Regions from separate parts of the Paraburkholderia sp. BR10936 genome, predicted to be linked through region 2. Evidence: predicted binding sites of a transcription regulator. Region 2 holds the regulator's gene; the other holds the start of a gene.

Region 1 (11,750 bases), on a different contig from region 2:
GCCCGCCACGAGAAACAACACGATCGTGAGCGCCGAGAAAAGCCGTAGCGCCTTCGAAGCGCGCATGGCGACGACGCCATCGGTCTTCCTCTTCAGGAACGCCGCGCCGTGCGCGGTGAGCATGCACAGGCTCACCAGCCCGCAAACCAGCGCGAACGGATTGAGGAGTGCGAAGAAGCTGCCGTGATACGTCACGCGCAGGTCGGTGTCGTAGGCGAACGGCACGCCCTGGAGCAGATTGCCGAACGCCACGCCGAACACGAGCGCCGGCACGAAGCCGCCGATGAAAAGACCGCAGTCCCAGCCCTGGCGCCATCTCACATCGACGCGCTTGCCGCGATAGTCGAAGCCCACGGGACGGAAAAACAGCGAGAACAGCACGAGCAGCATCGCGAAGTAGAAGCCCGAGAACGACGCCGCATAGGCGAGCGGCCACGCGGCGAACATCGCGCCGCCCGCCGTGATGAACCACACCTGGTTGCCTTCCCACGTCGCGCCGACCGCGTTGATGACGATGCGGCGCTCCTCATCGGTCTTGCCGACGAAGGGCAGCAGCACGGCCGCACCCATGTCGAAGCCGTCGGTGAGCGCGAAGCCGATCAGCAGCACGCCGATCAGCACCCACCAGATCAACTTGAGCGTTGCGTAGTCCATGGCGTGTTTCCTCGCGTCTTTCGGTGTCTTGCAGCGATCACGAGACCTTGCCGCTGGTGGCCAGCGCGGCCGTCTGCTCGTGGAAGTAGCGACCGGTATGCAGCGACGAAGGCCCGAGGCGCGCGTACTTGAACATCAGCGTGATCTCGATGATGAAGAGCAGCGTGTAGAAGATCACGAAGCCCGCGATGCTCAGCATCACGTCGCCGGGTGCGAGGCTCGAAGCCGAAAGACGCGTGGGCAGCACTTCCGCGATGGTCCACGGCTGGCGGCCGGTTTCCGCGACGACCCAGCCGAACTCGGCGGCGAGCCACGGCAGCGGAATCGCCACCAGCGCCCAGCCGAGGAACCAGCGGCGGCTGTCCTTGAGCAGCGAGCGCTGCGCACAGAACCAGAACGCGAGTACGAAGGTCACGAGAAAGAGGATGCCGAGACCCACCATCACGCGAAACGACCAGAACACCGGCGCGACGGCCGGAATCGCCGTTCGCGACGCGGCCCTGATCTGGCCGGAAGTCGCGTCGACCACGTTCGGCGTGAACTGCTTCAAGAGCAGGCCGTAGCCGAGATCGGCCTTGTGCGCCTCGAACACGTCGCGCGTTTCGGTGTCGGCGGTGCCTTCCTTCATCTTTTGCAGCGCGGCGTAGGCGAGCATGCCATTGCGGATGCGCACTTCGGCGCGGTCCATCAGGTCTTTCAGGCCGATCACGGGCGTGTCGATCGAGCGCGTGGCGATGATGCCCATCAGCCAGGGAATGCGGATCGCGTAGTCGGTGCGCTCTTCCTTCTGGTTAGGCAAACCGAATAGCGTGAACGGCGCGGGGGCGGGCGCGGTTTCCCATTCGGCCTCGATGGCGGCGAGCTTGACCTGCTGCACCACGCCGTCGGTGTAGCCCGATTCGTCGCCGAGGATCAGCACGCATAGCGTGGACGCAAGGCCGAAGCCCGCGGCGATCGCGTACGAGCGCAGCGCGAACTCGACGTCGCGCCGGCGCAGCACGTACCACGACGAAATGCCGAGCACGAACATCGACGCCGTCACATAGCCGGCCGAAACCGTGTGCACGAACTTCACCTGCGCGACGGGGTTGAAGATCACCGCGAACAGGCTGGTGAGTTCCATGCGCATGGTTTCGTAGTTGAACGACGCACCCACGGGGTTCTGCATCCAGCCGTTGGCGATGAGAATCCACAGCGCCGAGAGGTTCGAGCCGAGCGCGACGAGAAACGTGGTGAAGAGGTGTGCGCCTTTCGACAGGCGATTCCAGCCGAAGAAAAACACCCCGACAAAGGTCGATTCGAGGAAGAACGCCGCGAGCCCTTCCACGGCGAGCGGCACGCCGAAAATGTCGCCCACGTAGTGCGAGTAGTACGACCAGTTGGTGCCGAACTGGAACTCCATCGTGAGGCCGGTGGTGACGCCCATCGCGAAGTTGATGGCGAAGAGCTTGCCCCAGAACTGCGTCATGTCCTTGTAGATCTCCTTGCCGGTCATCACATAGACGGACTCCATGATGACGAGCAGCCACGAGAGGCCGAGCGTGAGGGGCACGAACAGGAAGTGGTAGAGCGCGGTGATGGCGAACTGAAGACGCGAGAGTTCCACCGATTCAATCGTGGGCATGACGGTCTCCTCGCGGGGGCGGCATGGTCGGGGATTGGGACACTGACGGCTTGAGCGCCGTAGACTCGGGCACGGCCAGGATGGCCTGCGCGACAGCGGCAGGCGGCATGTTCATGTCTTCTGCCTGCGGATGATTGAAGAATGCGTATTTGAGCGCCATCAAGAGGACGAGCTTGACGGCGAGAACGAGGGCAATATCGCGCGCGAAGGTGGGGCCGCGCATCCACTGGAGGATGCGCGTGCGCAGCAGCGACGATATGCGCTGGCGTTGACCGGATGCCGGGATCATGGCGACGGGTGCCCTCGAACGCGTTACGAGGCCAGACCGCGGCGCGGCCTCTGGCTCACCACCTCGAAATCATCTTAGGGTGGAATCAGCGAGGCCGGTGCGAAGGTGCGCAGCGTGTGGTGCGCGCAAAAGAAAAACCCCGTTCGCGGGAACGGGGTTTTCGGTGTGCCGGTGAGACCTGGCGACGCTTACGCGTAGTCGGCGAGGGCGGTGCGCATCTTCTTCATGGCGCTCGCCTCGATCTGGCGAATGCGCTCGGCCGAAACGCCGAACTCGTCGGCCAGCTCGTGCAGGGTCGAGCCGCCCGAACCATCGTCGTCCACGTTGAGCCAGCGCGCCTCGATGATGCGGCGGCTGCGTGCGTCGAGCGCTTCCAGCGCGCTCGCAATGCCGTCCGACTGCAGGCGGTCGCGCGAACGTGCGGCGAGCACGGCGCTCGGCTCGCTGTGCGAGTCGGCGAGCCAGGCGATCGGGGCGAACGACTCCTCGCCGTCTTCGGTCTGGCCTTCGAGCGCGATGTCGGCGCCCGACAGGCGCGTTTCCATCTCCACGACCTCTTCGCGCTTCACGTTCAGTTCCTGCGCGAGGCCGTCGATCTCTTCCGGCGTGAACGACTGCAGGCCCTGCTTGTGGCTGCGCAGGTTGAAGAACAGCTTGCGCTGCGCCTTGGTCGTGGCGACCTTCACCATGCGCCAGTTGCGCAGGATGTATTCGTGGATCTCAGCCTTGATCCAGTGCATGGCGTACGACACCAGGCGCACGTTCTGCTCGGGGTCGAAGCGCTTCACGGCCTTCATCAGGCCGATGTTGCCTTCCTGGATCAGGTCGGCGTGCGGCAGGCCATAGCCGAGATAATTACGCGCGATCGACACCACGAGGCGCAGGTGCGACAGCACCAGGCGGCGCGCGCCTTCAAGATTGTTCTGCTCGCGAAACTCGGTCGCGAACTGACGCTCTTCTTGTGGCGTCAGCATCGGGATCCGGTTCACGGCCTGAATATAAGCGTCGATGTTGCCCAGCTGGCCGGGCAACAGGGAAGCATTCGCGAGCGCCAATGAGCCCCCGGCCTTGGCCGACGACGGGCTCAGCGTACTCGGAAGGGTCATGGTCATTGCGTTGCTCACGTAGCGAACTCCTCAGGAATCTTGCGAAAGTCAGACACCGACTCCACGGTGGATGTTAGCACTCTGAATCCCCGAGTGCTAATACTTGGAGTCTGTAGGGGCTTCAAGGTTCCTTGATTCCTATCGAAATGGTTGTATCGATAGATTACACTAAACGCCGGCAATCAAGCAGGGCGGGGCCCAGCGCCCGGCGCAGGCCTGCGCAAGGGGCAGGCCGAAGGAACACTCTAGAACGGGACAGCGTCCGGCGCGAAGCGCGCGGGAAATAAGGGGTGAAATCAGCGACGTTCGACGGGCCGCGCAGCGCCAGGACCTTGCCACACAATCTGAGAGATAGACATCGGATAAAGCGGAAAGTGCTGCGCTGCGACATCCGGGCGCGGCCGCGGAGATGTCGCTACGCCAGGCGCAGTTCTCACCGGGCGCGTGGCGTATCCACCATAGATGGAGGCGATGTCTTTGATCGCAAGTATCCTTGTGCCAAAACCTGGTATAAATTTCAGCCAGACGTATGCAGAAATCTTCGGCGGAGATCTGCGCTCAGGCGCGGGCCAACGCGCAAGGGGCTCGAGCGATGGCGGCAAAACTGATCGATGCGATTCGCGGACTTGAGCGCGAGCGCTTTCGCGCGATGGTCGACGGCGACGGCACGTCGCTGGACCAGTTGCTGTCCGATCACGCGACCTTCGTCCACACCAACGGCAAACGCGAGACCAAGCAGCAGTTCATCGACGCGATCACGGCCGGCCGCCGCCGCTACCGCCAGATCGAGATCCAGTCGCAGGACGTGCTGCACGCGGGCAACGAGGCCTGCGTGGTCTCCGGCCGCGTGTTGATCGAGATGGAAGCGAACAACGGTGCGCTGCTCTTTCCGATTGCCTATACGGCGATCCAGACGCAGGAAGGGGGCCACTGGCGTCTGCTCGCATGGCAGGCGACGCGTTGCGCGATCGAGTGATGACCGGTAAGTCCACTCGCTGAAACGCCGTGTAGGCGCTTCAGGCGCACGCCGGCGGCCCGTTTTGCCGCCGGCGCTCAACAATGCCGCCGATTTCCCTGCTGAAACCCAAACTGCTTCGCGCACAGCGCGCGACACGCGCGAAAGGCGTCAGGCCGCCGCGCGCCGATCCACTTGCGGCCAGGCCGCGCGGTTCACCGCGCTGACCACTGCCGCGACGCACGCATGGACCGCGTCTTCGCCCACGCCGACGCCGTGGCGCAGCGGCTGGCCGCCCACGCGCGCGCCGACGAACACGGCCGTACCGCCCTGCGAGGTGCGCTCAGTCTCGAACGACGTGATTTCAATGTGCTCGCCGGCGAGTGCCGCGATGGCGGCGGCCACAGCTTGCGCATGTGCCTCATCGCTGCTCGTGGCAGCCGGCATGGCCACATCACGGCCTTCCCAGCGCACGCGGCCCGAACCGGCGTTGGCAACCGGCCCGCGCGTTTCGAAGTACTCACGCGCGAACAGTGCGCAGACCGCCTCGCCCGTGATCTCTTCGCCAGACGTATCGGCGACGGTCTGCACGGCGTGGCTGAACTCGATCTGCACGCGGCGCGGCGGCGTGAAGCCCATGCCGCGCTCGAGCAGATAAGTCGCGCCACCCTTGCCCGACTGGCTGTTCACGCGGATCACCGCGTCATAGCTGCGGCCGAGGTCGGCGGGATCGATCGGGAGATACGGCACTTCCCAGACGGCGTCGGGCTGCTGCTGCGCGAAGCCCTTGCGGATCGCGTCCTGGTGCGAGCCCGAGAACGCCGTGAACACGAGGTCGCCCGCATACGGATGACGCGGATGCACGGGCATCTGGTTGCAGCGCTCGACCACGCGGCGCACGGCGTCGATGTCCGAGAAGTCGAGGCCCGGGTCGATGCCCTGGGTGTAGAGGTTCATCGCGAGCGTGACGAGATCGACGTTGCCGGTGCGCTCGCCGTTGCCGAACAGGCAGCCTTCGATCCGGTCCGCGCCCGCGAGCAGCGCCAACTCGGCGGCGGCCACCGCCGTGCCGCGGTCGTTGTGCGGATGCACCGACAGCACGATGCTGTCGCGGTACGCGAGATTGCGGTCCATCCACTCGATCTGGTCGGCGTAGACGTTGGGCATCGCCGCTTCGACGGTCGCCGGAAGATTCACGATCATCTTGTGGTCGCGCGTCGGGCGCCACGTCTGGGCCACCGCGTCGCAGACTTCGCGCGCGAAGGTCAGCTCGGTCATGCTGAAGGTTTCGGGCGAATACTGGTAAATCCAGTGCGTTTGCGGGTTCTTGTCGGCGTGTGCGCGGATGATGCGCGTGCCTTCGACCGCGAGCGCTTTCACTTCCTCCTTCGACTGGCCGAACACGATCTTGCGGAACGACGGGCAGATCGCGTTGTAGAGGTGGACGATGGCGCGCGGCACGCCTTCGAGCGCTTCGAACGTGCGTGCAATCAATTCTTCGCGCGCCTGCACGAGCACTTCGATCGTCACATCGTCGGGAATGCGTTTTTCGTCGATCAGCTTGCGCACGAAATCGAAGTCGGTCTGCGAAGCGGACGGAAAGCCGACTTCGATTTCCTTGAAGCCGATCGCGACGAGCATTTCGAAGAATTCGGTCTTCTGCTCGATGCTCATCGGCTCGATCAGCGACTGGTTGCCGTCGCGCAGGTCGGTGCTCATCCAGATCGGCGCGCGCTCGACGGCGCGCGTGGGCCATTTGCGGCCGTTCAATCGGATGGCGGGGAAGGGGCGGTACTTCTCGGCGGGATTACGCAACATGACGAGCCTCGTTCTTCATGGTGTCGTTTGCGATGGTGGTCGGCAGCGGGCGGTTGGCGGGCTGGCGACGGAGCACGATGCGCGAAACCTCATGCGTACGGGCGGCAACCTCGGACGCGAAGAAGACGGCCACGGTGACGGCGGTAACCGGCGCGGCGAAAGCGGACGTGAACGATGCCCATGCAACGTGCATTTTGACCTCGCGACTCGTCCGAACGGTAAGCGGACGTATGCAGACGACAAGTTGTAGAGATACAGCGGATTTGGGGTACTGCGAGAACTGCTTTGGGAGGACCGCGGTGACCGGAGGAGGGGTCGTTGCGGCGCTACACCAGCTTTAGGCCAGGCGTAGCGATAGGGCCGATAGTCGGCCGAAGGTAATTCGGAGGGTGTTCGGGTAGGAACGCATTCGTCCAATGTAAATCAGGGCGGCTGCGCGTGTCAACAGCGAATTTGCTGGTTGGGCGCGTGAAGATGCGTGAAGATGGCCGATGAAGCGCGCCGATACGCTTGCGGCGGACCACGCGCGTCGCCCGCCCCGCGCGGCCCTCGGCGGCTTGAGCGCCGGGTTTTCGGGTTCGATCGTCAGCGCTTCGCGATGCGTTTGATCGTCTCGATCTGGCGCGAGAGCGCATCCGGCACCGGCGCTTCGCCGCGCTGCACGGCGTCGATCCAGGCGGCTGTAGTCGGTGCATCGCGGCCTTCGGGGAGATCGATTTCGGGCGCGCCGGGCGACGAGCGCTCCGGTTCGACCAGCGTTTCGCAGATGCCGTCGTGCAGCCAGTCGACCTGCACCTGGCGGCGGGTATCGGCGACGGCTTCGCCCTCAGTGCCGCGCGCGAGCAACGCGCCGCCCACCGCCGCTTCCGGATGCGCCGCGAAGAGGGCGCTGAGGCTTTCGCGGTACGGCGGGTGCGTGTAGTTCACGAGACGCAGGCCCGGCTCCGCGAACGGCTGCAGCAGCTTCACGAGCGTATGCGTGGAGTTGCGCACGCCCATGCGCCGGCGCATCGAGAGCAGGCGCGCGAGTTTGGGCGCGAGCGTGTCGATCGACGAAAACGCCACGCGGCCCGACGCCAGTTGCGCCTCGATTTCGGCGTGATCGCGTGCTTCGGGACGATTCAGCGCCGCGAAGATTTCCGCGCTCGTGACACGACCCGGATCGGTCACGACGCCGTGCACGAGCGTCGGCACACCTTCGCGCGCGAGCAGCAAGGCGAGCAGCGGCACGAGATTCGGCTGCTTGCGCGCGCCGTTGTAGCTTGGGATCGACACAGGCCGATAGTCGCCTCGCGGCACCGCGAGCGGCGCGAACGAGGCGTGCGCCGCGCAGAGCATGGCGGCCAGCTCATCCGCGGTTTCGCCCTTGAGGCGGTAGGCGAGCAGCACCGCGCCTAGCTCCAGCTCGGGCACGCGACCGTCGAGCATGGCGGCGTAAAGGGCGTGCGTGTCTTCGGACGAGAGCGAGCGAGCGCCGTGCGGTCCGCGGCCGATCTCCTTGATGAAGCGGGCGCACGGGAAGATGTCGGTGGAGTCGGCGGTGGTCATGGGCGCGATTCGTTCGGCGTGCCGAGGGCCGCCGTCGTATTGAAATGGGGATGCGGGAAGTATCGCACGAGCACGCGGTGCCTCGCCGGCACGCATCGCCGGCCGCGCCCGGCCGGCCGCGTGAAGACGCCGCCGCGCACGCCCACCGCCGCGCGTTACACTCGCGATTGTTCTGACGGCGCAAGCCGCGCGATCGACAGGCACGCGTGCTTCGTGCACGCGCCATCACAAAGACGGAGAACTCCATGACGTACGTATTCGAACCGGCGGCACTCGCCTCGGTGCCGGTGGCAGGCACCGATACGCGTTTCCCGGTGCGGCGCATCTATTGCGTTGGCCGCAACTACGAAGCGCATGCGCGCGAGATGGGCCACGATCCGAACCGTGAACCGCCGTTCTTCTTCTCCAAGCCCGCCGACGCCGTGCTCTACGTTGCACCGGGCTCGACCGCCGAATTTCCGTACCCCGCACAATCGCAGAACGTGCACTTCGAGATGGAACTCGTCGCGGCAATCGGCAAAGGCGGCAAGGACATTCCGGTCGCGAGCGCGCTCGACCACGTGTTTGGCTACGCGCTCGGCCTCGATATGACACGCCGCGACTTGCAGGGCGAGGCGAAGAAGCTCGGGCGTCCGTGGGATACGGCCAAGGGCTTCGACCATTCGGCGCCGATCGGCCCGATCCATCCGGTTTCGAAGATCGGCCAGCTCGAGAAGGGCGAAATCTGGCTCGCAGTCAACGGCGAGGAGAAACAGCGCTCGGATATCTCGCAGATGATCTGGCCGGTTGCCGACACGATCGCGTTCCTTTCGACGCTGTTCGAACTCAAGGCCGGCGACCTGATCTACACGGGCACGCCCGAAGGCGTGGGCGCCGTGGTCAAGGGCGATCTGATGACGGGCGGTGTGGCAGGAATCGGCGAATTCGCCGTGCGGGTCGTCTGAGCGGCGCGCGCCGCAGCACGATTCAAGAGGAGCAAGAGAGGAGCATGAAGCTTTACAGCTATTTCCGCAGTTCGGCATCGTATCGGGTGCGAATTGCGCTGAATCTGAAGAACCTGTCGTACGAGTACGTCCCGGTTCACCTCGTGCGCGACGGCGGCGAGCAGCTCAAGCCCGCCTATCGCCAGGTGAATCCCGATGCGATCGTGCCGTCGTTCGTCGACGACGAAGGGCACACGCTTCAGCAGTCGCTCGCGATCATCGAATATCTGGAAGAGACGCATCCCGAGCCGCCGCTGCTGCCGAGGTCGCCCATCGATCGCGCCCATGTACGCTCGCTCGCGCTGCAGGTGGCGTGCGAGATTCATCCGGTGGACAACCTGCGCGTGCTCAAGTACCTCAAGCACACCGTGGGCGCCGACGACGCGACGAAAGACGCGTGGTACCGCCACTGGATCGAGGCGGGCTTCGCGACGCTCGAACAGCGGCTCGCCAGCGATCCGCGCACCGGCAAGCTCGCTTTCGGCGACACGCCGACCGTCGCCGATCTTTGCATCGTGCCGCAGGTCTACAACGCGAACCGCTTCAAGATCGACACGACGCGTTACCCGACCATTCAGCGCATCAACGACTACGCGCTCACGCTCGACGCGTTCGCGCGCGCCGCGCCGGGCGTGCAGCCGGACACGGAATGAGCGCATGACCGGTTTGCACTGGCCGCGACAATGAAAAAGGGCGTCGTTCGTGAGAACGACGCCCTTCGTACATTCAAAGCCGGGTAATCGCGCGCTATCAGCTGCCAAGCAGCGCGTCGGCGAATTCTTCGGCCACGAACGGCTGCAGATCTTCGACCTTTTCGCCCACGCCGATGAAATACACGGGGATCGGGCGTTGCCGCGCGATTGCGGCGAGGATGCCGCCCTTGGCGGTGCCGTCGAGCTTCGTGACGATGAGGCCGGTGAGGCCGAGCGCGTCGTCGAAGGCCTTGACCTGTGCGAGCGCGTTCTGGCCCGTGTTCGCGTCGATCACGAGCACCACCTCGTGCGGTGCGCCGTCGAACGCCTTGCCGATCACGCGCTTGACTTTCTTCAGCTCGTCCATCAGATGCAATTGCGTGGGCAGGCGGCCAGCGGTGTCGGCCATCACCACGTCGATGCGGCGCGCGCGCGCGGCGCTCACGGCGTCGAAGATCACCGCTGCCGGGTCGCCGCTTTCCTGCTGCACGACCGTCACGTTGTTGCGCTGGCCCCAGATGGCGAGCTGTTCGCGCGCGGCGGCGCGGAACGTGTCGCCGGCGGCGAGCAGCACGCTCTGGTCGAAGCTTTGCAGATGCTTGGCGAGCTTGCCGATGCTGGTGGTCTTGCCGGCGCCGTTCACGCCCGCGATCATCATCACGAGCGGCTGTGCACGGCCGAGCATGAGCGACTTCTCGAGCGGCTTGAGCAGGCCGATGAGCAGTTCGCGCAGGGCGTTCTTCACCTGCTGTGCGTCGGTCAGGCGCTCGGCGCGTACCTTCTGGCGCAGCGTTTCGAGCAGATATTCGGTCGCGTCGACGCCCGCATCCGACATCAGCAGCGCGGTTTCGAGCTCTTCGTAGAGATCGTCGTCGATCTTCGCGTTGACGAAGATGCTCTGGATGTTCGAGCCGGTTTTCGAGAGCCCCGACCTCAGGCGCTTGAGCCACGATTGCCTGGCTTCGGGCTCGAGCGCGGGTGGCGGGACAATCTCGACGGTTTCCGGTTCGTCGTCATTGTCGACGGCTTGCTGCGGCTCGACCGGAGCGGTCACGGCCGGTGGAGCGGAGGGCGCGGGCGACGTTTGGTGCGGCGCGCTGGCGGCCTTATCAACGGCCTCATCAACGGCCTCGTCCGGCGCCTCGAGGGCGGCTTCGTCCTGCGCATTCTCGGCCGGCGCGTTCTCGGCGTCCTTCGAGCCGCGGAATCGTTTGAAGAAACTGAACATGGTCTGGGGTGGGTCAGGCGCGCTGCGGGTCGGACCGAGGGGCGGTCAGCGACGGCATGGAAGAGGTAACGCGCGGAAAACATGGCATTTTATCAGGCGCGTTAGCTTGAGTCGCTGCGGCATCGCGGTGGGAGCGTTGCGGCGCGCACGCGGCACCTGCGCGCCCCTGTGGTAACGTGCGCGCATTGGAGGGCGCGATGCGAAAGCGTCGAACCCCACAGTCGAGTTCCGCCGGCAAGTTGACTGCCAGCGGTCAAATGCACGCAGCGGTACGACCCAACGCATGACCCGTTCCTCACCTTCACGTGGCCAAGGCGGCCGCACCCATCAGCCCGATCCCCGCGCACGTGGCGGCGGCGGTGCGCACACGATCCGCATCATCGGCGGCGACTGGAAGCGCACGCCGCTGCCGGTGCTCGACCTCGACGGTTTGCGTCCGACCCCCGATCGCGTGCGCGAGACGGTCTTCAACTGGCTTGGCCAGCGTCTCGACGGTCTGCGTTGCCTCGACCTTTTCGCGGGCAGCGGCGGCCTCGGCTTCGAGGCGGCCTCGCGGGGCGCCGCGCGCGTCGTGATGGTGGAGCGCAGCGCGCGCGCCGCCGCGCAACTGCGCTCGAACCAGGCGCGGCTTGGCGCGCGCATGATCGAAATCGCAGAAGCCGACGCACTGCGTCTCGCGGCCAATCTCGCGCCAGGCTCGTTCGATGTGGTGTTCCTCGATCCCCCGTTCGGCGACACCGCGCTGCTCGAGCGCTCACTCGAACTGGCTGCGCCGCTCGTCGCCCCGGACGGCTGGCTTTACGTGGAGTCAGGTGAGCGTATCGATCCAGCTGCGCGGCCCGTGCTGGCGGGC
Region 2 (11,750 bases):
CTCGAGCTGCAGCTCGCGGTCGCGCGACATGGCGCTCTGCAGGGCGAGACGCGCGTCGCGTGCCTCGCGCCACGCGCGCGTGACGGTGGCGGCGAGATCCGTGAGGCCCGCGTGCGTGTCGAACAGTTCGCGCTGCGCATCGGGGCGCATGAGCAGTTGGTGAGCATGCTGGCCGTGGATGTCCACGAGCATTTCGCCCAGTTCGCGCAGTTGCGCGAGCGTGGCGGGCGTCCCGTTGATGAAGGCGCGCGAGCGCCCGCCGCTGTCCACCACGCGGCGCATCATGACCGTGTGCTCGCCGTCGCCGTTCGTGAGCGCCTGCTCGTCGAGCCAAAGCGCGGCATGCGCGGGCACGTCGAACTCGGCGGTGATGTCGGCGCGGGCCTCGCCGGTGCGCACGACGCTCGCGTCGGCGCGCGTGCCGAGCGTGAGGGCGAGGGCATCGATCAGGATCGACTTGCCCGCGCCGGTTTCGCCGGAAAACACGGTGAAACCGCTATCGAATTCGAGGTCGAGCGCGGCGACGATCACGAAGTCGCGAATCGAGAGATGGCGAAGCATGGCGTCTGGTTCTGCTTTTTTGGGTTGGCTTTGATTACCGTGGGACTGCTGGCTGCATGGCAACGCACGCGCGCGCTTCACGCTAAGACGCGGGTTTAGTCCTCCGGATCGCCCTGCAGCGAGGGGTGCTCGTTCCAGTGCAGCTTCTTGCGCAGCGTGCGGTAGTAGCTATAGCCGACCGGGTGCAGGAAGGGCACCGTGTGGCGCGAGCGGCGCACCTCGATCACGTCGTTCAGCTCCAGCGCTGTGAACGACTGCATGTCGAAGTTCACGTTGACGTCGCGGCCCGCCACGATCTGGATGCTCACCTTGCAGTCGTCGGGCAGCACGATCGGGCGGTTCGAGAGCGCGTGCGGCGCGATCGGTACGAGCACGATGCCTTGCAGCTGCGGATGCAGGATCGGCCCCTGCGACGAGAGCGCGTAGGCGGTCGAGCCCGTGGGCGTCGCGACGATCAAGCCGTCTGAGCGCTGGTTGTACATGAAGCGGCCATCCACGTTCACGCGCAGTTCGGCCATGCCCGAAAAGCCGCTACGGTTCACGACCACGTCGTTGAAGGCGAGCGCGTGGTAGATCGGGTCGCCGTCGCGGGTGATGCGCGACTCGAGCAGCGAGCGCTCCTCGCGCTCGAACGAGCCCGCGAGCAGTTGCGGCACGACCTCCTGCATCTCGGAGAACGCGATGTCGGTAATGAAGCCGAGCCGCCCGTGGTTGATGCCGATGAGCGGCGTGCGGTAGGGCGCGAGCTGGCGGCCGATGCCGAGCATCGTGCCGTCGCCGCCGAGCACGACGGCCACGTCCGCGCGCGCGCCGATTTCGGACGGCTGCAGCGCGGGATAGCCTTGCGCGCCGATTTCCTCTGCGGTTTGCGCTTCGAACACGACCTCGAAGCCGCGCTTCGAAATGGTCTGGGCGAGCGCCGTCAGCGGCTCGGCAATGCCCGGCGTATTGCTGCGCCCAACGAGCGCAACCGTCTTGAACTGGCTCTGGATCTTCTGGATCTGCATGCCGGCATTACACCATAGTCAGGTCACGAAAAGAACCTGGCGCAAGCCGGGCGCGGCCCGCCAGGCCTTGCGCGCCGCGCCCTCCCGCCCTAAGCCGGTGACACGGCGATGACAACGCGCGATGTGCCAGACGATGTGCCATGCAACATGCCCGGCGGCAACGGGCGAAACCGGGCCGCCCCGCGCTGCGGGCCTGCCCGTCGGGCCCGACCTGGCGGCGCACTCGCGGCCAACCCGCCATTAGGCTAAAATTTTGAGTCATGCTAGATCCCCGCGCACAAACCCTCCTCAAGACGCTGATCGAGCGCTACATCGCCGAAGGTCAGCCGGTCGGCTCGCGCACGCTGTCGCGCTATTCCGGCCTGGAACTGAGCCCGGCGACGATCCGCAACGTCATGTCGGACCTCGAGGAGCTGGGTCTCGTGTCCAGCCCGCATACCTCGGCCGGGCGTGTGCCCACGCCGCGCGGCTATCGCCTGTTCGTCGACACCATGCTCACCGTCGAGCCCAGTTCGGACGACGACGCGCTCACGCGGGCGGTAAAGACCACGCTGCGCCCCGGCGAGCCGCAGAAAGTGGTGGCGGCGGCGGCCAGCGTGCTCTCGAACCTCTCGCAGTTCGCGGGCGTGGTGCTGACGCCCCGGCGCAGCCACGTGTTCAAGCAGATCGAGTTCATGCGCCTGTCCGACAAGCGCATCTTGCTCATCATCGTGACGCCCGAAGGCGACGTGCAGAACCGCATCATGGCGACGCAGCGCGACTTCACGCCTTCCGAGCTCATCGAAGCCTCGAATTACATCAACGCGCACTTCGCGGGCCTGTCGTTCGACGAGGTGCGCCGCCGCCTGCGCGAGGAAATCGACGCGCTGCGCGGCGACATGACCACGCTCATGCACGCGGCCGTAACCGCGAGCACCGAAGAGCCCGAAAGCGGCGACACCTTGCTCATTTCCGGCGAGCGCAACCTGCTCGAAGTGGCCGACCTTTCCTCGGACATGGCGCGCCTGCGCAAGCTCTTCGACGTATTCGACCAGAAAACCAGCCTGCTGCAGCTGCTCGACGTCTCGAGCCACGCGCAGGGTGTGCAGATTTTCATTGGCGGCGAGTCGCAACTCGTGCCGATCGAGGAAATGAGCGTGGTGACGGCTCCCTACGAGGTGAACGGCAAGATCGTCGGCACGCTCGGCGTGATCGGACCGACGCGCATGGCGTACAACCGCGTGATTCCGATCGTCGACATCACGGCGCGGCTGCTCTCGCTCACGCTCAGCCAGAACTGAGCGCCGCATCGGGCACCCCGGCCTTTCCGACGATCATCCCTCGAAAGGCGTGGTGCGCGCCATCGGCCGAATGGCCAACGCGCGGTGGTCACTCGCCGCGTCGCGGGTCCGGTTTGGCCCGCCAGGACCGCCCGCTATAATGCTTGTTTCATGCAACCGTTGCTGCGCATTCGCGCGGCGCCACTGATCGCCTATGCGTTTCGACCTGGAGCGGCCTTCGCAGTCCGCCGCGGCGCATCGCGTCGCCGTGCTGCTCATCAACCTGGGCACGCCGGACGCGCCCACGCCGCGCGCCGTGCGCCGCTATCTCGCGCAGTTTCTGTCCGATCCGCGCGTGGTCGAGATTCCGGCGCCGATCTGGCAGGTCATCCTGCGCACGCTGATCCTGCCGTTTCGCGGCCGGTCGTCGGCGAAGAAGTACGCGGCGGTCTGGACGCCCGAAGGCTCGCCGCTGCGCGTGCATACGCAGAAGCAGACCGACGGCCTGCGCCATTTGCTGCAAATCAACGACTACACGGTCCTCGTCGATTACGCGATGCGCTACGGCACGCCCGACATCCCGGCGATGCTGAACCAGCTCAAGCTCGCGGGCGCGGAACGCATCCTGCTCATGCCGATGTATCCGCAGTACTCGGCGTCGACCACGGCCACGGCGTTCGACGCGGCCTTCGCCGCGCTGCGCCGCATGCGCAACCAGCCGGAAATCCGCACGGTGCGCGGCTATCACGACCATCCGGCGTATATTGCGGCGCTCGCGGCCCAGGTGCACCAGTACTGGCACGCGCACGGCAAACCCAATTTCGCGGCGGGCGACCGCCTCGTGCTGAGTTTTCACGGGGTGCCGAGCCGTACGCTCGATCTGGGCGACCCGTACCACGACCAGTGCCAGCAAACGGCCGCGCTCCTCATGCACGCGCTGGAGCTAACGCCGGTCGAATGCCGGGTGACCTTCCAGTCGCGTTTTGGGCGGGCGCAATGGCTCCAGCCATACACGGCGCCCACGCTGCGGGAACTGGGCGCGGGCGGCGTGCACCGTGCGGACGTGTTCTGCCCCGGTTTCACGGCGGATTGCCTGGAAACCATCGAGGAAATCGGCATGGAAGTGCGCGACGAGTTCCTGCACGGCGGCGGCAAGGAGTTTCACCGCATAGCATGCCTGAATGCCTCGCCGGCGTGGATCGCGGCGCTGGGCGAGATTGTTGCGCAGCACCTGCAGGGCTGGCCCGTGCAAGCCGCGGCGCCGGCTGGCGCAGTGGCCTGACCCAGTGAACTGAGCGTGAACTGAGCGGCGCATCCGGAAAGCTTCTGATGAACTACAAGATTTCGACCGAACCTGGCGCGCGGCTGCGCATCGACAAATGGTTATGGGCGGCGCGTTTCTTCAAGACGCGCTCGCTCGCCTCGGACGCCGTGGGCAAGGGGCGCGTGCGCATTGGCGGCGACGCCGTGAAGGCATCGAAGGATGTGCGCGTGGGCGACCTCGTCGAAATCGAGATCGATCATGTGGTCTGGGAAGTGCAGGTATTGGGCATTTGCGAGATGCGCGGGCCCGCCAGCATCGCGCAGACGCTCTATGCGGAAACTGAAGCCGGGCGCGAGCGGCGCGCGGCGGAGCAGGACCGGCGCCGGCTCTTTCGCGAACCGGCTGCCGTGTTGCAGGGCAGGCCGACCAAGCGCGACCGCCGCACTATCGACAAATTTTCGCGTGAGGGTTGAAGAGCGCTTCCATCGTAGCGTGCACGCCCCCGTATTCCGTCGTGTTTTCGTTCACGGCGCCCGACATGCAGATGGTCGTAGTCCCGGCGATGAGTACCAGCGCGACCACCGATATGGCAAAGGTCAGTTTCACGGTACTCCCCTTGGGATCGCAGCAAAACAGCCAGTTTCGAGGCCCGGATAGCGTTTTTATGTGCGGTGCTGCTGCTAAAAAAGGTGCTGTCCGTGGGCCCATTCGGTGCGGTGCCGGGCTCAGGGTAAACGCGTCATGAGCAGCACCTGTTCCTGAGTGTAGGTCAGGGATGTCCCTTACTCAATTTCATTTTTGCGGCGCTGCAGTAATGATTGTTACGGGCGATTGCGCGGCTTGATTTTCTGTATAAAAAAGCCGCAAGCGCCTCTTGAAACAAGCGATCCGGCACCCATGTGCTCTCGCGATGTCCGAAGCCTCTGTCGCGTCGGCGCAACGGCCCAGGCGCAGTAGAGCGGCCGGCGTCATGGCGCCCGAAGCTTTGTTCCCTTTTTCACTATTCAACGACGTTCAGCGACATGGAAAACACGCAAGAGAACCCGACGAGCCAGAACCCCAAGCCCGCGGACGAGGCGTCGCAGGCAGCCCAGCCCCAGGCGGCTGAAGCGGCCGAGCAGGCAGCCCAAGGCGGCGTGGACCAGAACGCAGCGGCGCTTGCCGAGGCCGCACTGGCCGAAGCCCAAGCGAAAGTCGCCGAATTGCAGGACGCCTTCGTCCGCGCCAAGGCCGAGACCGAGAACGTACGCCGCCGCGCGCAGGAAGACGTCGCCAAGGCGCACAAGTTCGCGATCGAAAACTTCGCCGAGCATCTGCTGCCGGTGATGGACAGCCTCGAAGCCGCTCTCGCCCATAACTCGGACGACCTCGCCAAGGTCAACGAAGGCGTCGAACTCACGCTCAAGCAGCTCACCGGCGCGCTCGAGAAGGGCAAGGTCCTCGCCATCAACCCCGTCGGCGAGAAGTTCGACCCGCACCGTCACCAGGCCATCTCGATGGTCCCGTCCGAGCAGGAAGCGAACACGGTGGTCAGCGTGCTGCAAAAGGGCTATGTGATCGCCGACCGCGTGCTGCGTCCGGCGCTCGTGACCGTTTCGGCACCGAAGTAAGAAAGATGTAAGTAATGCGGTGGCCTGAAGGAACCCAAAGGAACCCAAAGGCCCTGCGATTAAAAAAAATGATGGAACGCATAGCCCAAACCCCTTGAAATCGCCGTAGCGGCACTTATTTGGGCAGTAGTTCCGTATTGAAGTGGACGCCAGCCGCGCACAAGGGAAAACGCGGCTCGAGCATGTAGTTACCTGCGCAGCGCGAAAGCGGCGTCCGCACAGCGACCAAATTCTGGAGATTTGACAAAAATGGGCAAAATCATTGGTATCGACCTCGGCACCACCAACTCGTGCGTGGCGCTGATGGAAGGCAATCAGGTCAAGGTGATCGAGAACTCGGAAGGCGCCCGTACGACGCCTTCGATCATCGCCTACATGGACGACAACGAAGTGCTGGTCGGCGCACCGGCCAAGCGCCAGTCGGTCACGAACCCGAAGAACACGCTGTACGCAGTCAAGCGCCTGATCGGCCGCCGCTTCGAAGAGAAGGAAGTGCAGAAGGACATCGGCCTGATGCCCTACAAGATCGTCAAGCACGACAACGGCGACGCCTGGGTCGAAGCGCATGGCGCGAAGCTCGCGCCGTCGCAGGTTTCGGCTGAAGTGCTGCGCAAGATGAAGAAGACCGCTGAAGACTACCTCGGCGAGCCGGTCACCGAAGCCGTGATCACGGTTCCCGCGTACTTCAACGACAGCCAGCGTCAGGCCACCAAGGACGCCGGCCGCATCGCCGGTCTGGAAGTCAAGCGCATCATCAACGAGCCGACGGCAGCCGCACTCGCGTTCGGTCTGGACAAGGCCGAAAAGGGCGACCGCAAGATCGCCGTGTTCGACCTGGGCGGCGGCACGTTCGATATCTCGATCATCGAAATCGCGGATGTCGACGGCGAAATGCAGTTCGAAGTGCTCTCGACCAACGGCGACACGTTCCTCGGCGGTGAAGACTTCGACCAGCGCATCATCGATTACATCATCGGCGAGTTCAAGAAAGAGCAGGGCGTCGACCTCTCGAAGGACGTGCTCGCGCTGCAACGCCTGAAGGAAGCCGCTGAAAAGGCCAAGATCGAACTGTCGTCGGGCCAGCAGACCGACATCAACCTGCCGTACATCACGGCGGACGCGTCGGGTCCGAAGCACCTGAACCTCAAGTTCACGCGCGCCAAGCTGGAAGCGCTGGTCGAGGAACTGATCGAGCGCACCATCGAGCCGTGCCGCATGGCGATCAAGGACGCAGGCGTGAAGGTCGGCGACATCGACGACGTGATTCTCGTCGGCGGCCAGACGCGTATGCCGAAGGTGCAGGAGAAGGTGAAGGAGTTCTTCGGTAAGGACCCGCGCCGTGACGTGAACCCGGACGAAGCCGTGGCCGTTGGCGCCGCGATCCAGGGACAGGTGCTCTCGGGCGACCGCAAGGACGTGCTGCTCCTCGACGTGACCCCGCTGTCGCTCGGTATCGAGACGCTCGGCGGCGTGATGACGAAGATGATCAACAAGAACACCACGATCCCGACCAAGCACGCACAGGTCTACTCGACGGCGGACGACAGCCAGTCGGCCGTGACGATCAAGGTGTTCCAGGGCGAGCGCGAAATGGCAGCGGGCAACAAGCTGCTCGGCGAGTTCAACCTCGAAGGCATTCCGCCCGCACCGCGCGGCGTGCCGCAGATCGAAGTGACCTTCGACATCGACGCGAACGGCATTCTGCACGTGGGCGCGAAGGACAAGGCCACCGGCAAGGAAAACAAGATCACCATCAAGGCGAACTCGGGTCTGTCGGAAGCCGAAATCGAGAAGATGGTGAAGGACGCCGAAGCGAACGCGGAAGAAGATCACCGTCTGCGCGAGATTGCCGACGCGCGCAACCAGGGCGACGCGCTGGTTCACAGCACGAAGAAGGCCGTGGCCGAGTATGGCGACAAGATCGAAGCCAGCGAAAAGGAAACGATCGAAGCCGCGCTGAAGGACCTCGAAGAAACGCTGAAGAGCTCGTCGGCCGACAAGGCGACGATCGAGGCGAAGGTCGAGGCGCTGTCGGCAGCGTCGCAGAAGCTCGGCGAGAAGATGTACGCGGACATGCAGGCGCAGCAGGCAGGCGCGGCCGGTGCCGCCGGCGCGGGTGCCGCAGGTGCCGGTGCGGCCGAGCAGGGCGCGCAGAACGACGCCGACGACGTGGTCGACGCCGAGTTCAAGGAAGTCAAGAAGGACTAAGCCGGTTCGTGGCGGTCATGACCGTTCTGCCTGATCAGCGAACGGTCGTGATCCGATGAAAGCGACTACGAAAGCGGCCGCATCGGTTACGATGCGTGTCAGCATTGCAGCGCCTGGCGAGCCATCCGGCTCTCCGGGCACATTTGTTTTATGGAGGCCGTTCTCTTTCAGGGGCCGCCGCGGCGTGATAAGCGCCTGTGCGGATGTTCAGGGGAACGGCAAACGGGTCACGAGATCCAGCATTCAAGAGGAGCCGGCGCGCGCCGTGAAGCGCGAGGCCGGCGTTGAACCGATATGGCGAAACGGGATTACTACGAGGTTCTGGGCGTCGCGAAGAACGCGAGCGACGACGAAATCAAGAAGGCGTATCGCAAGCTCGCGATGAAGTATCACCCCGACCGCAATCCGGACAACAAGGATGCGGAAGAGCATTTCAAGGAGGCCAAAGAGGCCTACGAAATGCTGTCGGACTCGCAAAAGCGCGCGGCTTACGACCAGTACGGCCACGCCGGCGTCGATCCCAACATGGGCGGCGCGGGCGCCCAGGGCTTCGGCGGGTTCGCGGACGCTTTCGGCGACATCTTCGGCGATATCTTCGGCCAGGCCGCTGGCGGCGGCCGCGGTGGCCAGCGCAGCGGCCCGCAGGTGTATCGCGGCGCGGACCTGCGCTACAGCATGGAAATCTCGCTGGAGCAGGCGGCGCACGGCTACGAGACGCAGATCCGCGTGCCGGGCTGGACCGGCTGTGAAGTCTGTCACGGCTCGGGCGCGAAGCCCGGCACGAAGCCCGAAACCTGCCCGACCTGCCATGGTTCGGGTTCGGTGCGCATGTCGCAAGGCTTCTTCAGCATCCAGCAGACTTGCCCTAAGTGCCACGGCACGGGCTCGTACATTCCTGAACCCTGCACGAACTGCCACGGCGCAGGCAAGGTCAAGGAAACCAAGACGCTCGAAGTGAAGATTCCGGCGGGCATCGACGACGGCATGCGCATCCGTTCGGCCGGCAACGGCGAGCCTGGCATCAACGGCGGGCCGTCGGGCGATCTGTATGTCGAGATCCACATCAAGCAGCACGCGGTGTTCGAGCGCGACGGCGACGACCTGCACTGCCAGATGCCGATTCCGTTCACCACGGCGGCGCTGGGCGGCGAGATCGAAGTGCCGACGCTGGCGGGCCGCGCCTCGTTCACGGTGCCCGAAGGCACGCAGTCGGGCAAGACGTTCCGTCTGCGTGGCAAGGGCATCAAGGGTCTGCGTTCGAGCATCGCCGGCGATCTGTATGTGCATGTTCAGGTGGAAACGCCGGTCAAGCTCACCGAACACCAGCGCGAGATGCTGCAGCAGTTCGAGAAGTCGCTCGTGGAAGGCGGTTCGCGCCACAGCCCGCAAAGCAAGAGCTGGTTCGACCGCGTGAAGAGCTTCTTCGACTGACGCGCTTTTCCGGCGTCACCATGCAGCAGGTAAGCAGCAGGTAGTGATCAGCAATGGCAGTCAATCCTGGCGGCGCGACTTTCGCGCTGCTCGACGATGGCGACTCGACGGCGGTGAGCCGCTCGAGCCGCCTCTATACGGGGTTCGTGCGCGAGCTTGCGTGCCAACGCGCGGCGGATCTCGACGCGGTGTGCGCGCAGGCGAATGCCGAACTGGGCAAGGGACTTCACGCCCTCGTGATCGGCGACTACGAGTTTGGACGCACGCTCGAATTCGCCAGGCGCGACACGACCTCATCCGACGAAACGCAGCACGGCCACGCCGCGCTGCGTTTTTTATTGTTCGAACGCTGCAAAACGCTCTCGCGCGAGGAAGCCGATGCTTGGCTCGCGGCGCAAGAGGGCGCTGAAGCGCCTGCGCCTGCAGGCGTGGCGGGCGTGACGATCGGTGTCGATCGCGAGCGCTTCGAGCATGACATCGCCGCCGTGCAGGATGCCTTGCGCGCGGGCGACTCGTATCAGATCAACTACACCTACCGGCTCGGCTTCGAGGCGTACGGTTCGCCGCTCGCGCTTTACAGGCGCTTGCGCGAGCGTCAGCGCGTGCGTTACGGCGCGCTGATCGCGTTGCCGGGCGACCGCTGGGTGCTCTCGTGCTCGCCGGAGCTGTTCGTGGAGAAGCGCGGCCAAACGTTGCGCGCGAAACCGATGAAGGGCACGGCCGCGCGCAGCGCCGATGCGGAGCAGGACGCCGCCGCCGCGCGTTTTCTCGCGAACGACCCCAAGAACCGCGCCGAGAACGTGATGATCGTCGACCTGCTGCGCAACGACCTCTCGCGCGTCGCGCAAACCGGCTCGGTGCGCGTCCCGGCGCTCTTCAGTGTCGAGCCCTACGCGTCCGTCTGGCAGATGACTTCGACCGTGGAAGCGACGCTGCGCGAAGGTACGACATTCGCCGGCGTCATGCGCGCGCTTTTCCCGTGCGGCTCGATCACGGGTGCGCCCAAGCACCGGACGATGGAGCTGATCGAAGCGCTCGAGCATGCGCCGCGCGGGCTTTACACAGGCACGATAGGCTGGCTCGAGGCGCCCTCGGCAGGCGAGGTTTGCGGCGACTTTTGCCTCTCGGTCGTGATCCGCACGTTGACGCTCGACGCGCCGTCCGGGGGCACGGGCGCCACTCGGCGCGGCGAAATGGGCGTTGGTGCGGGCATCGTGCTCGACAGCGTGGCTGCCGACGAATACGAGGAGTGCCGCTTGAAAGCCCGTTTTCTCACCGATGCCGACCCGGGCATCGAATGCTTCGAAACGATGTGCGCGACGCGCGCTGAGGGCGTGCGCCACGTGGAGCGTCACCTTGCGCGGCTCGCGGCGAGCGCGGCGTGGCTCGGCTTCCCGTGCGACGTTCAAGCGTTGCGAGCGCGCATCGACGAAAGCTTGGCCAAACTTGCTGACCAAAACGCGCCACACCGTTTGCGTCTCGCGCTCGGCAAGAGCGGGGCAGCGACGATTACCAGCGCACCGCTTGCGCCGCTCGCGCAAGACACCGTAGGCGTGCTGCTGGCATCGGACTACGGCTTTGCGCCGGTCGAATCCGCCGACGCGCTGTTGCTGCGCAAGACCACGCGCCGTGCAGAATTCGATCGTGCGTGGCGCGAGGCCGAAGCACAGGGCGGCTTCGACATGCTGTTCTTCAACGAGCGCGGCGAACTGACCGAAGGCGGCCGCTCGAACGTGTTCGTGAAGCGCGACGGCAAATGGTTCACGCCACCGCTCGCCTCGGGCGTGCTGCCGGGCGTGATGCGCGGCGTGCTGCTCGACGACGATGCATTCGGCGCACAGGAGCGCGTGCTCACGCGCGACGATGTGCTCGACGCCGAGGCCTTGATGCTCACGAACGCGCTGCGCGGCGCGGTGCCGGCGCGCTTGATTCGATGAAGCTCGCGTAGCGCACCACAGGCGCACCACAAAAACAAAGCGCGCTCCCAACGGAGCGCGCTTTGTTGATTCTGCGAAGCGAAGCTGCCCAATCAGAACACGTGCTCGGGCCCCGGGAACGTGCCCTCCTTCACGGCCTGCACATACGCGCGCACGGCCGATTCGATATCGGGCTGGCCCGTCATGAAGTCCTTCACGAAGCGCGGCCGCTTGCCGGGGAAAATGCCGAGCATGTCGTGCAGCACGAGCACCTGGCCCGAGCAGTCGACGCCCGCGCCGATGCCGATGGTCGGAATGCGCAACTGCTTCGTCACTTCCGCGCCGAGCGCCGCGGGCACGGCTTCGATCACCACGAGCTGCGCGCCGGCATCCTGCAGCGCCAGCGCGTCGCGAATCATCTGCGTCGCGGCCGCATCGCTCTTGCCCTGCACCTTGAAGCCACCGAACGCATGCACCGATTGCGGCGTGAGGCC

What was found. The regulator HrcA, encoded in region 2, represses chaperone genes, less so after heat shock. The targets are predictions, from matches to a motif close to TTAGCACTCNNNNNNNNNGAGTGCTAA.
Region 1: the regulator HrcA is predicted to act here: its motif matches at 3,747-3,773, upstream of rpoH (RNA polymerase sigma factor RpoH).

Annotation. Positions count from the first base shown of each region.
Region 1 is NZ_JBFRCM010000003.1:535,036-546,785, forward strand. Features, by position in the region: gene cydB (cytochrome d ubiquinol oxidase subunit II) at 1-654, opposite strand, end outside; gene AB4Y36_RS08995 (cytochrome ubiquinol oxidase subunit I) at 692-2,278, opposite strand; gene cydP (cytochrome oxidase putative small subunit CydP) at 2,265-2,567, opposite strand; gene rpoH (RNA polymerase sigma factor RpoH) at 2,756-3,691, opposite strand; gene AB4Y36_RS09010 (nuclear transport factor 2 family protein) at 4,266-4,649, shown strand; gene leuA (2-isopropylmalate synthase) at 4,800-6,446, opposite strand; gene AB4Y36_RS09020 (hypothetical protein) at 6,436-6,639, opposite strand; gene ybiB (DNA-binding protein YbiB) at 7,032-7,994, opposite strand; gene AB4Y36_RS09030 (fumarylacetoacetate hydrolase family protein) at 8,240-8,938, shown strand; gene maiA (maleylacetoacetate isomerase) at 8,983-9,630, shown strand; gene ftsY (signal recognition particle-docking protein FtsY) at 9,728-10,897, opposite strand; gene rsmD (16S rRNA (guanine(966)-N(2))-methyltransferase RsmD) at 11,181-11,750, shown strand, end outside.
Region 2 is NZ_JBFRCM010000008.1:119,681-131,430, forward strand. Features, by position in the region: gene recN (DNA repair protein RecN) at 1-561, opposite strand, end outside; gene AB4Y36_RS18550 (NAD kinase) at 657-1,568, opposite strand; gene hrcA (heat-inducible transcriptional repressor HrcA) at 1,829-2,848, shown strand; gene hemH (ferrochelatase) at 3,042-4,109, shown strand; gene AB4Y36_RS18565 (RNA-binding S4 domain-containing protein) at 4,157-4,564, shown strand; gene grpE (nucleotide exchange factor GrpE) at 5,114-5,701, shown strand; gene dnaK (molecular chaperone DnaK) at 5,951-7,909, shown strand; gene dnaJ (molecular chaperone DnaJ) at 8,204-9,340, shown strand; gene pabB (aminodeoxychorismate synthase component I) at 9,394-11,277, shown strand; gene panB (3-methyl-2-oxobutanoate hydroxymethyltransferase) at 11,370-11,750, opposite strand, start outside.